Regions from separate parts of the Alteromonas sp. WD8-37 genome, predicted to be linked through region 4. Evidence: predicted binding sites of a transcription regulator. Region 4 holds the regulator's gene; each other region holds the start of a gene.
What was found. Region 4 encodes MetJ, which represses methionine synthesis genes. Its sites were predicted from a motif close to TAGACGTCTAGACGTCTA; they were not measured.
Positions count from the first base shown of each region.

Region 1: a site for MetJ is predicted at 1,663-1,680, ahead of metA (homoserine O-succinyltransferase MetA). Genes of this name have one in related genera too.
Region 2: a site for MetJ is predicted at 2,186-2,203, ahead of thrA (bifunctional aspartate kinase/homoserine dehydrogenase I). Genes of this name have one in related genera too.
Region 3: a site for MetJ is predicted at 1,543-1,560, ahead of metK (methionine adenosyltransferase). Genes of this name have one in related genera too.

Region 1 covers NZ_JBUZOV010000002.1:516,215-519,396, forward strand. Annotated here, with positions in the region: gene ACTUJZ_RS07760 (chemotaxis protein CheW) at 1-516, shown strand, start outside; gene ACTUJZ_RS07765 (chemotaxis protein CheW) at 543-1,034, shown strand; gene ACTUJZ_RS07770 (DUF2802 domain-containing protein) at 1,161-1,574, shown strand; gene metA (homoserine O-succinyltransferase MetA) at 1,743-2,702, shown strand; gene ACTUJZ_RS07780 (homocysteine S-methyltransferase family protein) at 2,689-3,182, shown strand, end outside.
Region 2 covers NZ_JBUZOV010000004.1:244,437-247,618, forward strand. Annotated here, with positions in the region: gene thrA (bifunctional aspartate kinase/homoserine dehydrogenase I) at 1-1,994, opposite strand, end outside; gene ACTUJZ_RS11780 (hypothetical protein) at 2,438-3,182, shown strand, end outside.
Region 3 covers NZ_JBUZOV010000002.1:255,574-258,755, reverse strand. Annotated here, with positions in the region: gene tkt (transketolase) at 1-1,331, opposite strand, end outside; gene metK (methionine adenosyltransferase) at 1,640-2,785, shown strand; gene ACTUJZ_RS06600 (CYTH domain-containing protein) at 2,786-3,182, opposite strand, start outside.
Region 4 covers NZ_JBUZOV010000008.1:33,759-36,940, reverse strand. Annotated here, with positions in the region: gene rpmE (50S ribosomal protein L31) at 1-16, shown strand, start outside; gene ACTUJZ_RS14430 (malic enzyme-like NAD(P)-binding protein) at 426-1,670, shown strand; gene metJ (met regulon transcriptional regulator MetJ) at 1,745-2,065, opposite strand; gene metF (methylenetetrahydrofolate reductase) at 2,214-3,098, shown strand.

The DNA.
Region 1 (3,182 bases), on a different contig from region 4:
TTGAACCAGCCTCAAGACGATGCAGAGGGCGAGCCTGTTGCAGCGTCGGTACAGGCCCTTAAAGGTCAGCTGGACGAGACCTTTCAGGCGTTGTTTTTTGATGTGGCCGGGCTCACTCTGGCAGTACCGCTCATCACCTTAGGCGGGATTCATCAGCTGGAAAAGGTGGGGCCGCTTATTGGCAAGCCAGCCTGGTTTAAAGGGGTGATGCTGCACCGAGAACAAAAAATCAATGTGGTGGATACGGCCCGCTGGGTGATGCCGGAAAAATATGATCAGACTATGGCGGATAATCTCAATTATCAGTACCTGATCATGCTGGGCAACAGCCTGTGGGGGCTGGCCTGCGACAAGCTGGTTAATACCGTGACCTTAACCAAAGATGATATTAAATGGCGGGAAAGCCAGGGCAAACGCCCCTGGCTGGCCGGCATGGTAAAACAAAGAATGTGTGCGTTAGTTGATGTAAATCAGCTAATATCAATGCTAAACAAAGGGTTAGGCAGCCAGGACTAACTGTCTGAACTATCGGAGCCAGGTTCATGAGTGAAGAAAGAGCAATCAACAATCCCCCTGACAGCAACGATCAGGTGTTGCAATGGGTAACCTACCGTCTGGGCGATGAAACATACGGCATCAATGTGATGCAGGTGCAGGAAGTGTTGCGATACACCGAAATCGCCCCGGTGCCTGGCGCGCCGGATTATGTGTTGGGCATTATCAATCTGCGTGGCAATGTAGTCACTGTCATTGATACCCGCGCCCGCTTCGGTCTGGCCCCGGCCGAAACCACCGACAATACCCGCATCGTGATTATCGAGTCTGATGAGCAGGTGGTGGGCATTCTGGTAGACAGTGTGGCCGAAGTGGTTTATCTGAAAACTTCTGAAATCGACAGTGCGCCGAATGTGGGCACCGAGGAAAGCGCCAAGTTTATTCAGGGTGTGAGTAACCGTGATGGCGAGCTGCTGATTTTGGTTGACCTGAACAAGCTGCTTAGCGATGAAGAGTGGGACGAACTGGCTCATCTGTAACCGCTATTGTTACCGGGTGAACACCTCGCACCGCCGCGGCTGTTACAGTAGCCTCCGGCGGTGCGCTTGTTTAAACCGGGCACTCCTTGGTAATCTACTGATATTCAACCTTTTATGGTGTCTGCTATGAACGCCTCACAATTTGCTGTCCTGGCTCTTGCATTAGCCGCTGTGGCGCTGGTTTTAGTGGTGGCACTGTTCGTAGGAATGCTGAATCTGCGCCGGCAACATGCTGCTCACAATGCGCAGGCCAACGCTGCATTGACCCAGGCCCAGGCACAGCTGGAAGCCTTTTCACATCAGCTGGATGAACAGCAAAGCCGCTCGTTAGTTCAAAGTAAGCATTTGCAACAACTCCAAACCCTGCTCACCCAGCAGGAAAATCAGCTGCGTGAAGTCAAACAGCAGGATCCGTCCATGCGTTTATACCAACGTGCTGCCGAACTGGTCCGCCAGGGCGCCAGTGTGGATGAGATCATGGAATCCTGTGATATTCCCCGCGCCGAAGCCGAATTGATCATAACGATTCATAAACATTGATCCCTGCAATATCCTAAGCTCCTAGCCCGATACAGTCTGATGTAGTTTCGAAGCAGAGCATCGCAAAATCACTGTAATCAAAAACGTTTAGACGTCTAGACGTAAATTGGTTGACATCCGCCCTGAGCGCGCCACAATAGAGTCAAGATACTTTGTGGTGGAGCCGCCATGCCGATTCGAATTCCTGAACAACTGCCCGCCCAGGATGTATTGCTGGGCGAAAATATCTTTACCATGGACAGCCAGCGCGCGTCGCATCAGGACATTCGGCCGCTGGAGGTGGGGATTTTAAACCTCATGCCCAACAAGATTGAAACCGAGGTGCAACTGCTGCGGTTGTTGTCTAATACGCCATTGCAAATCAATGTGGACCTCATCCGTATCGATAATCAGGCCCCCAAGCACACTCCACAGTCGCACATGGATGCGTTTTACCATGAGTTTTCGCAGGTCAGCCACAAGCGGTACGACGGCCTGATTGTGACCGGCGCGCCACTGGCGCATCTGGATTATACCGAGGTTAATTACTGGCCGGCTATGGCCACCATTTTTGACTGGGCCCGGCGTCATGTCCAATCCACCCTGTATCTGTGCTGGGCAGCCCATGCTGCCATGTACCATTATTATGGTGTGAAGCGCCAGCTCCGCGAGACCAAATTGTCCGGGGTGTATGAACATCGCGTAAATGACCCCCACAATGAGCTATTGCGTGGCTATGACCCGCTGTTTTTTGCCCCGCATTCACGCTTTGGCCATATCCAGGCGCAGCAATACCAGCAGGTGCCAGGCTTAAGCGTCATTGCAGAATCAGAACAGGCCGGTGCCTATATTGTGGCCAGTGAGGATAAGCGCCAGGTGTTTGTCACCGGGCATCCTGAATATGAGCCGGATACCTTGAGCGAAGAATTTCATCGAGATCGCGCAGCAGGGCTCGACCCGGCCATTCCACTCAACTATTTTACTCAGGATGATCCGGCCGGTGCGCCTCTGGTACGCTGGCGCTCGCATGGCAGTCTGCTGTTTACCAACTGGCTGAATTATTATGTGTATCAAACCACCCCTTATGATTTAAATTTACTGGCTGACGGTTCGCGGCCCCCACAAGAGGTACAACGTGACACAGATTGAGCAATTACACGCCGCTGCCCGGCAGCGTATCCTGGTGTTAGATGGTGCCATGGGCACCATGATTCAGCAGCATCAATTGCAGGAAGCGGATTATCGGGGCGAACAATTTGCCCAGTGGCATTGTGATTTAAAAGGCAACAATGACTTGCTGGCCGTGACTCAGCCCGAGCTGATTTATCAGATCCATTGTGATTATCTGGCGGCTGGCGCCGACATCATTGAAACCAACACCTTTAATGCCACCACCATCGCCATGGCGGATTACGATATGCAAGCGCAGGCGCGACAGATTAATCTGCAGGCTGCCCAGCTGGCCCGCCGGGCCGCCGATGAGTTTACCCGGCGAACCCCTGATAAACCGCGTTTTGTGGCCGGTGTGTTAGGGCCCACCAACCGTACAGCCTCTATTAGTCCGGATGTAAACGATCCAGGTAAGCGTAATGTGACCTTTGATGAGCTGGTCGAGGCCTACAGCGAATC
Region 2 (3,182 bases), on a different contig from region 4:
CCGTTTTCGCGCGCCGACTGCGTGGCCTGTGACAATGACATGCCCTCTTCGAGCTTACCAAACACATACGACAGGCTGCCGGATAAAATACCTTCAAACCGGTGCAGCACATCACCGGCACTGAACAGTTTTTGCAGATTATCAATCACCGGCAAACCAGCACCCACCGTGGTTTCATACAAATACTGGCGATTGGTATTGAGCGCTGTGCGGCGCAGCTTACGATAATAGGCCAGCGTGTCGGTGTTGGCTTTTTTATTGGGTGTGACCACATGAAAGCCCTGCTCCATCATTTCCACATACTGGCTGGCGATGCCGGCATGGCTGGTGCAATCCACAATCACCGGGTTGACCAGGCTATTGGCATTTACAAACTCGCGCAGCCGGGCGATGCTGAAACTTTCATCGGTTTGCAGTAACGCTGCCGGCCAGTCACCAGCAATATCAATGCCTTGGGCATCCAACAGCAACTTACGGCTATTGGCGATACCAAATACCCGCAGCTGCACATTGCGCTTTAACAATGCCGGTTGTTGGCGGGCAACCTGGCTCAGTAACTCGGTACCCACATTGCCGCAGCCAACTAAAAACACATCGATGTTATGGCGGTTGGAAAAAAAGTTTTGATGAATCACCCGCACGGCTTTTTTGGCGCGCTCGGCCTCAATCACGGTGGAGATGGAGCGCTCGGATGAGCCCTGGGCGATGGCGATATTGTTCACCCGCGCCTGTGCCAGCGCATTAAAAAAACGGGCTGCCAGGCCTTTGGTATGGCGCATACCATCGCCCACCAGGGTCACAATGGCCAGATTGCGGCGTACTTCGATGGGGTCCAGCAACTGATTTTGCAGCTCCAGGGCAAAGGCATCTTCTAACAGTGCCTGGGCTTTGTCAGTATCTTTGTCCTGAATACAAAAGCTGATGCTGTATTCTGAGCTTGATTGCGTGATCAGGCTAATAGAAATATTGGCGTTGGACATCACCTCAAACACCCGGCTGGCCATGCCCACCATGCCTTTTAACCCCGGCCCGGCCACGTTAAACATGGCAATAGCATCCAGTTGCGAGATCCCTTTGACCGATGTCCAGGTTTCACTGGCTTCATTGGAAATCAGGGTGCCGGGGGCGCTGGGGTTAAGGGTGTTGCGAATGCGACAGGGAATATGATGCTGAGCGATGGGACCGATGGTTTTAGGGTGCAGGACCTTGGCGCCAAAATAGGACAACTCCATGGCTTCCTGGTAGGTCAGCTTATCCAGCAGCACCGCCTCTTCCACCTGATTCGGATCGGCGTTGTACACTCCGTCCACATCGGTCCAGATTTCACAGGCTGTGGCATCCAGACAGGCGGCTAATATCGCCGCGGAATAATCTGAGCCGTTGCGCCCCAGGGTGACTTTTTTACCCTGCTCATTGGCGGCCACAAAGCCGGGCATGACTAATAACACCTTGCCGTCACGGGACACATCGCTAAAGCGCGCTTTACTGATAGCCACATCGGCGATGCTGTCTAAATAATCGCCCTGAGCCTGAATATAGTCCACCGGGTCGAGTACCTGATTGGCCTGTTGATGCGCACGCAGGATTGCGCTGAACAGGGTTACGCTGATGTACTCACCGATACTTAAAATTCCCGCGGCAGTGGATTCGGGACTGCAGCCGAGCAAGCGAATGCCGTCGAGTTGTTTTTTAAGCTGGGTTAGTTGCTGATTGATAAAAGTGATGACCTGGTCATAATCAAAGCCATCCAGCGTTTGCTGCAAGTCGGCCGCGATGCCACTAACCAGTGCGTTGAGCTTATCAAACAGCGGCACAAAATCTTCATCGGCTGCTGCCTGTTCACATAACAAAGAGAGTGCATTGGTAACCCCTTTGGGCGCCGAGAGCACCACAGCAGCGCCATCGGTCTGGTGGGTGGACAAACTAATCTCGGCCACCCGCAAATACCGCTGCGCATCGGCCAGTGATGATCCCCCAAACTTTAACACTTTCATTTGTTGCTCCTTTTGTCGTGCCTGTCGCCGCCAGACGTTGCCCTGAAGGTAAAAAAAAACCCGCCTTGTGAAGGGCGGGTTTTTGGTATTTGTGACTTTCGTGCACTAACCAGCGACCCCCCTCATTGAGGTGGTAATCATAAGCATGCCGGTGGTACGAATCATCATAGTCATGACTTCAATCTGCCGTATAGACGTCTATATGTCAACCAACTATCGGGTAAAAAGTGACATTATTTTTTACCACCCGCACGGGCCAATAATGACCAAAGCCTGACGCGAATCGTCCCGGTCCATGCAAATACACAAAGTCTGGCATCAGAATGTGGCAACATTCTGTCAGACTCCCCCCCCCTTTATGAGTGATCAGGTCGATATCCGTTGTCGCAAGCAGTCAATGGCTTTACAGTGGCGTATTCGCCTTTGCACATTTAAGGATAGCGATGCTGACATGGATAGTTGGTTATTTGGCAGTTGGTATGATGTTTTCTGGCCTGCTGCTACTTGGCTGGGCGCATACTCGTCATAAGCTCGATAAAGCTTATGATGCACGCACTATGTTGTGGCACAGCCTGACCTATGCCGGGTTGTGGCCCTTGTTTGTGTTGGTCGTTCTGGGCAACGGCGATTACCGCCCGCTGCTAAGAAACAACGAACCTTTGGTAATTCCCAAGCTGGATGACGCTTATTTTGCCCAGTGTAAGAAAGAAGAGCGGGACAAGGCGGTACAACTGGCCAGAGAAAAGCAAACAAAATTTGCCAATATCGGCCAGTGCGGACACAACCTGGCCTATTACGGGCTACGGGATAACAAAGCACCCACGTCAGCAGTATTTATGTTTTCCGCGGCGGAAGTATTGCCTCTTGCGCAACACAAAGCCGCCTCACGTACAAATCCTCCCTGCGATGAAGCCTATTTATTCGACTACATTGAAAAGCGGGACGACCAGCTCGAATATACTGCATTTACCAATATCTTCAATTATTTTGAAAATCTTGCGTTGGAATTAGTTAAACAAGGTAAAGGAACAGCTTATTGCAAACAGTGTGATGCGACCTACGTTTCTGAAAAATTAACTGTAGCGGAGCACGGGTTGAATGTTGATGAACAGGGTAATACCTGTGAAACCCAAACAGTAAACTGTCCGCAACATCATATGTTGATGCGTATCTCAAGCATGATTTTTA
Region 3 (3,182 bases), on a different contig from region 4:
TTACGGGCATATTCCATAAACATCAGGAACGTGGCACCGTAGGCTTTAAAGCCGCCGTGCAAGGTGATGCCATTCATCATGGCTGACATGCCAAATTCACGCACGCCATAAAACAAGTAGTTGCCGCTGGCATCGTCTTTGGTCACCCCTTTGGAGTCATCCCATAGAGTCAGATTGGAGCCGGCCAGGTCAGCCGAGCCGCCCAGCAATTCGGGTAACAACGGGCCGTAGGCATTCAGTGCAGCTTGCGAAGCTTTACGAGTCGCCACAGTTTCCGGGTTGGCTTGCAGCTTGGCGATGTATTCGTCAGCTTTGGCGACAAAATCAGCCGGTACTTCATTGGCAACGCGGCGTTTAAATTCTGCGGCCAGTTCCGGGTACGCTTCTTCGTAGCGGGCAAAGGCATCGTGCCAGTCTTGCTCGGCTTTTTGGCCGCGCTCTTTGGCATCCCACTCAGCGTAGATGTCTGATGGCACTTCAAAAGCCGGTGCAGTCCAACCCAGCTCTTTACGGGTCAGTTCAATTTCATCTTCACCCAGCGCGGCGCCGTGACAGCTTTCTGAGCCTTGCTTATTCGGCGAGCCAAACCCGATGATGGTCTTACAGATAATCAACGTTGGCTGACTGGTATTGGCACGAGCGCTTTCGATGGCCTGACGCACCTGGTCAGCATCGTGGCCGTCCACATGCTCAATGACCTGCCAGTTATAGGATTTAAAGCGCGCAGCAGTATCGTCGGTAAACCAGCCTTCCACTTCGCCATCAATGGAGATGCCGTTGTCATCATAAAAGGCAATCAGCTTGCCTAAGCCTAAGGTGCCGGCCAGCGAGCAGCTTTCGTGCGAGATCCCTTCCATCAGACAGCCGTCACCTAAAAAGGTGTAGGTATAGTGATCAACAATGTCGTGCTCAGGCTGGTTGAACTGCGCTGCCAGTACTTTTTCGGCAATTGCCATGCCTACGGCATTGCTCAAGCCCTGGCCTAATGGGCCAGTGGTGGTTTCCACACCCGGCGCATAGCCATATTCGGGGTGACCCGGGGTTTTAGAATGCAATTGACGGAAATTTTTCAGCTCTTCAATCGGTAGCTCGTAGCCGGTCAGGTGCAGCAACGAATACAGCAACATGGAACCGTGCCCATTGGACAGTATAAAGCGATCGCGGTTTGCCCAGTCTGGGTTGGTAGGGTTGTGTGACAAATAATCACACCAAAGCACCTGTGCAATATCGGCCATGCCCATAGGGGCGCCCGGATGGCCGGATTTTGCTTTTTGAACTGCGTCCATACTTAACGCACGAACAGCATTGGCGAGTTCTCGACGAGTGGGCATGATGTCTCCTGGTTTTGTTCCAACGGACCAGCACATACGTAAGCACGACTGTTTGGCTCACTGCGATGAAATGGCCCGGGATTTGAAAAAATTGAAACTATTCTTACCTAACCGATAGCCTACTGCAATGGGTTTTCGGCCCCAGCCAGCTTAAAGCGTCCAATTCGTGGGTGGCGGTAAGCGGCAATAGCTGTCAAGCAAAGCTGACAAACAGACTTTTAGACGTCCAGAAGTAAAGACTGGCATTCTATATTTCTTCTAGTACAATTAACGCCATTATCAGGCCAAACAAACCTTACGGAGTCATCATGGCAACGCAGTTATTTACATCCGAATCCGTTTCCGAAGGGCATCCTGACAAAATCGCTGATCAGATTTCTGATGCGGTGTTGGATGCCATTCTTGAACAGGACCCCAAAGCCCGTGTGGCATGCGAAACATTCGTCAAAACCGGCATGGTACTGGTAGGCGGCGAAGTGACCACATCGGCCTGGGTGGATATTGAAGAACTGACCCGTCAAACGGTAAAAGAGATCGGCTACACCCATTCTGACATGGGCTTTGATGCCGACTCCTGCGCGATTTTAAATGCCATCGGCAAACAGTCACCGGATATCAACCAGGGTGTAGATCGCGCCGCACCGGAAGAACAGGGTGCCGGGGACCAGGGCCTGATGTTTGGGTATGCCAGCAATGAAACCGATGTACTGATGCCAGCGCCGATTACCTATGCGCACCGCCTGGTGCAAAAGCAAGCCGAAGTACGTAAATCCGGTAAGCTGGATTTTTTGCGCCCGGATGCCAAAAGCCAGGTTACCTTTGTCTATGAAAACGACCAGCCGGTCGGCGTCGACGCTGTTGTATTGTCGACCCAGCATTGCGACAGCGTGACCACCGAGCAGGTGCGTGAAGCCGTGATGGAAGAGATCATCAAACCAGTACTGCCGGAACAGTGGCTGACTCGCTCTACCCGCTTTCATATCAATCCCACCGGCCGATTTGTAATTGGCGGCCCGATGGGTGATTGCGGCCTGACCGGGCGCAAAATCATTGTTGATACCTACGGCGGCATGGCCCGTCATGGTGGCGGCGCATTTTCGGGTAAAGATCCGTCTAAGGTTGACCGCTCAGCAGCGTATGCCGGCCGCTATGTGGCCAAGAATATTGTGGCTGCCGGCCTGGCCGAGCGCTGCGAGATCCAGATCTCTTACGCCATTGGTGTGGCCGAGCCGACGTCCATCAGTATCGAAACCTTTGGTACAGGAAAGGTGGACGAGAAGACCTTGGTGGCGCTGGTGCGTGAACAGTTTGATCTGCGCCCGTATGGTCTGATTAAGATGCTCGACCTGGAGCGGCCGATTTATCGCCCCACCGCGGCCTATGGCCACTTTGGCCGCGATGCGTTCCCATGGGAGCAAACCGATAAAGCCGACGCGCTGCGTCAGTCGCTGTAACTAGCCGGCAAATCCTGCCTGGCTGGCCGGCATGGTCAGTTCAGGCAGGCCATATTTTATTAGGGCCAGCATGCTAAAGCTTTTGTTAGCAGTCACTTCTGCTCCGGCAAACGACGGCGGTGTAAAGCGGTGGCTGGCCAGTTCTGTATCAAAGCCCATGCGCAACAAGCGCAGCGGCGCTAAATTCCCGGCATAATCTTCAACCACCGCATGGCCGGTGCGGCACTCCAATGTGGTTCGGGTAAAGGCCATACGCCGGCCTAATGTGTGCGGCCAGATTTGCGCAAATTGTGGCTCAGCCAATGGCACGATGAGGCTGGGTGTCAGCAAATGTTTTTGCCTGCAGCCAGGCGGTTGTTGACTCACTTCCAGGCTATAGCGCCCGCCCACATCCACC
Region 4 (3,182 bases):
ACTGGGCAAAAAGTAAGCCTGGTATCAGCCAATCTGCAAAAAGCGCCTTCCCGGCGCTTTTTTTGTGCCTGGCGGTTGGCCAGCTCTCCACAGCCTGACTCTCCTGCACGCTTATCACTGATAGCACCCTCTGCTTATATTATCACTGTAATGAATACACAACATAGTCGCACAACACTGGCTGTGGCCCGGACGGACTTTTATATTTCTATTACCTGTGCTGCACGCTGCACGACCACGTCATCTGATATGTGTTAGCCACAGGGCTGTGCTACAGTGGCGATGAACAAAATCTGGCTGACAGATGGGCTGCCCGTCTTGACTTAGCATGGATTTGTATATTAAACAGGCAAAGACCTGTCTTTCACAAACCGCATAGTGCGGTTTGCTGTGCCCTAACCCTACACATAAAGGACATAGTATAAATGTCAGATTTCAGACAACGCGCGCTTGATTATCATGCCAAGCCCACGCCGGGAAAAATCCGGATGGAGCTGTCCAAACCGGCCGAAACGGTGGACGATCTGTCCCTGGCCTACAGCCCCGGTGTGGCTGAACCAGTCCGGGAGATCGCCAATAACCCGGATGATGCCTATCTGTACACAGCCAAAGGCAACACGGTGGCGGTGATCAGTAATGGCACCGCTATCCTGGGCCTGGGCAATTTAGGCCCGCTGGCATCCAAGCCAGTAATGGAAGGTAAAGCATTGTTGTTTAAACGATTTGCCGGGCTGGATGCGATTGATATTGAGGTTAAACATCGTACCACCGAAGAGTTTATTAACACCGTAGCCAACATTGCCGACTCCTTTGGCGGCATCAACCTTGAAGATATCAAAGCGCCAGAATGTTTTGAGATAGAGCAAGAGCTGATCAAGCGCTGCAAAATTCCGGTGTTTCATGATGATCAGCACGGCACCGCGATTGTTACCGCGGCCGGTATGCTTAATGCGCTGGAAATTCAAAATAAGCAAATTGAAGATATCACCATTGTGTGTATGGGCGCCGGCGCTGCCGCGGTAGCCTGTATGGAGTTGCTTATCACCTGCGGGGCGCAGCGTGAGCGCATCTATATGCTGGATCGCAAAGGGGTCATTCATACCCGCCGGGAAGATCTGACCGAGCACAAAAAGCTGTTTGCCAACAATACCGATAAGCGCACCTTAGAAGATGTGATGGATGGTGCGGATATTTTTGTCGGGGTGTCGGGGCCGGATTTGCTGCCGCCGGAAACCTTGGCGTTGATGGCTGATAATCCGATTGTGTTTGCCTGCTCCAACCCGGATCCGGAAATCAAGCCAGAGCTGGCCCACGATGTGCGCAGCGACCTGATCATGGCCACCGGACGCTCGGACTATCCAAATCAGGTCAATAATGTGCTGTGCTTTCCGTTTATTTTTCGCGGCGCGCTGGATGTGCGGGCCAGTGCCATCAATGATGAGATGAAAGTGGCTGCGGTAGAAGCAATTCGTCAGATATCCCGTGAGCCGGTGCCCGATGAAGTGTTGAAAGCCAGTAATTCCAGCAAGCTGGAATTTGGCCGCAATTATATTATCCCCAAACCGATGGATCCCCGCTTGTGTAGTCGTATCGCCACTGCGGTGGCCAAGGCTGCGATTGCCTCTGGCGTGGCCCGGCTGGACTCGCTGCCATCACATTATACGCCCTAGCTGCTTTAGCCGCCCTAGCCGCCTTAGACACTCGGGCGGCTAGTTTATCTGCGCAGCCGGCGCCATCCGGTTGCTCAGGCTTCGTTTTCAAAACTGGGATCGATGCCCATTTCTTCCATCAGCCGGCGCGCTTCGGCAGGCACCCGATTCGGATTGTCTTTACGTAAATCATCATCGTTTGGCAGCGGCTGGCCGGTAAAGGCGTGCAAAAATGCCTCGCACAATAATTCTGAATTGGTGGCATGACGTAGATTGTTAATCTGGCGCCGGGTGCGTTCGTCGGTCAGTTCTTTTAATACAGTGATGGGGATCGAGACAGTGACTTTTTTAACCTGCTCGCTTTTTTTGCCGTGCTCAGCGTAGGGATGAATATAGTTGCCGTTCCATTTTGCCATTACAAGCTCTCAAATTCGCGGTTCTTTATTATGAGCGGAAATTCTAACCATTGTGGAGAAAAGGTCAATTGAGCAGTGTAAACCGCTTGACGTCTAGACACATATTATCTAATTTAGACGTCTAAACGGCCATAAAGAGAATTTGCTGATGGTGTCTTTTGCCCAGGGGATTGATGCCCTGAACCAATCCTTATCCGAGCTGCAGGATATCCAGGTATCCTTTGAGTTTTTTCCGCCCAAATCGGAAAAGATGGAACAAACCCTGTGGCGCTCGGTGGAGCGGCTGGCCCCGCTTAAACCTGCATACATGTCGGTCACCTACGGGGCCAACAGTGGCGAGCGCGACCGCACCCACGATGTGGTCAAACGTATTCATCAGCAAACCGGCGTGCCGGCGGTACCGCATCTGACCTGTGTGGATGCCAGTAAAGCCGAGTTGCAGCAGATTGCCCGCGATTACTGGCAAACCGGGATCCGGCGGATTGTAGCGCTGCGTGGCGACCTGCCGCCCGGCACCGAAAAAACCGATATGTATGCCTCAGATTTGGTGTCATTGCTTAAAGAGGTGGCGGATTTTGATGTGTCGGTAGCGGCCTATCCGGAAAAACACCCTGAGGCGCCCAATGCCCAGTTTGATTTGCTTAACCTGAAACGCAAAGCCGAAGCCGGTGCCAGTGAAGCCATCACTCAGTTTTTCTTTGATACCAGTGTGTTTTTGCGTTTTCGCGACCGCGCTGCAGCCGCAGGCATCGATCTGGACATTGTGCCGGGGATCCTGCCGGTGACCAATTATCAGACCTTAGTGAAATTTGCCGGCTTTACTAATGTGCATGTGCCGGGCTGGCTGCATAAGATGTTTGACGGTGTGGCCGAGGATGATCAAACCACTCGCAATCTGTTAGGCGCCAATATCGCCATGGAACAGGTCAAAGTGCTGGCCAAAGAAGGGGTGAAGCATTTTCATTTTTATACTCTTAATCGCAGCGAACTCAGCTATGCCATCTGCCATATGCTAGGCGCGCGGGCCGGCTAAACCCGCGACGGCCAATAATTGCACTGTTGAAGCCGGGCAACTCGCGCTACACTGGGCGGGTATGGAAGAACTTTCAAGGAGTTG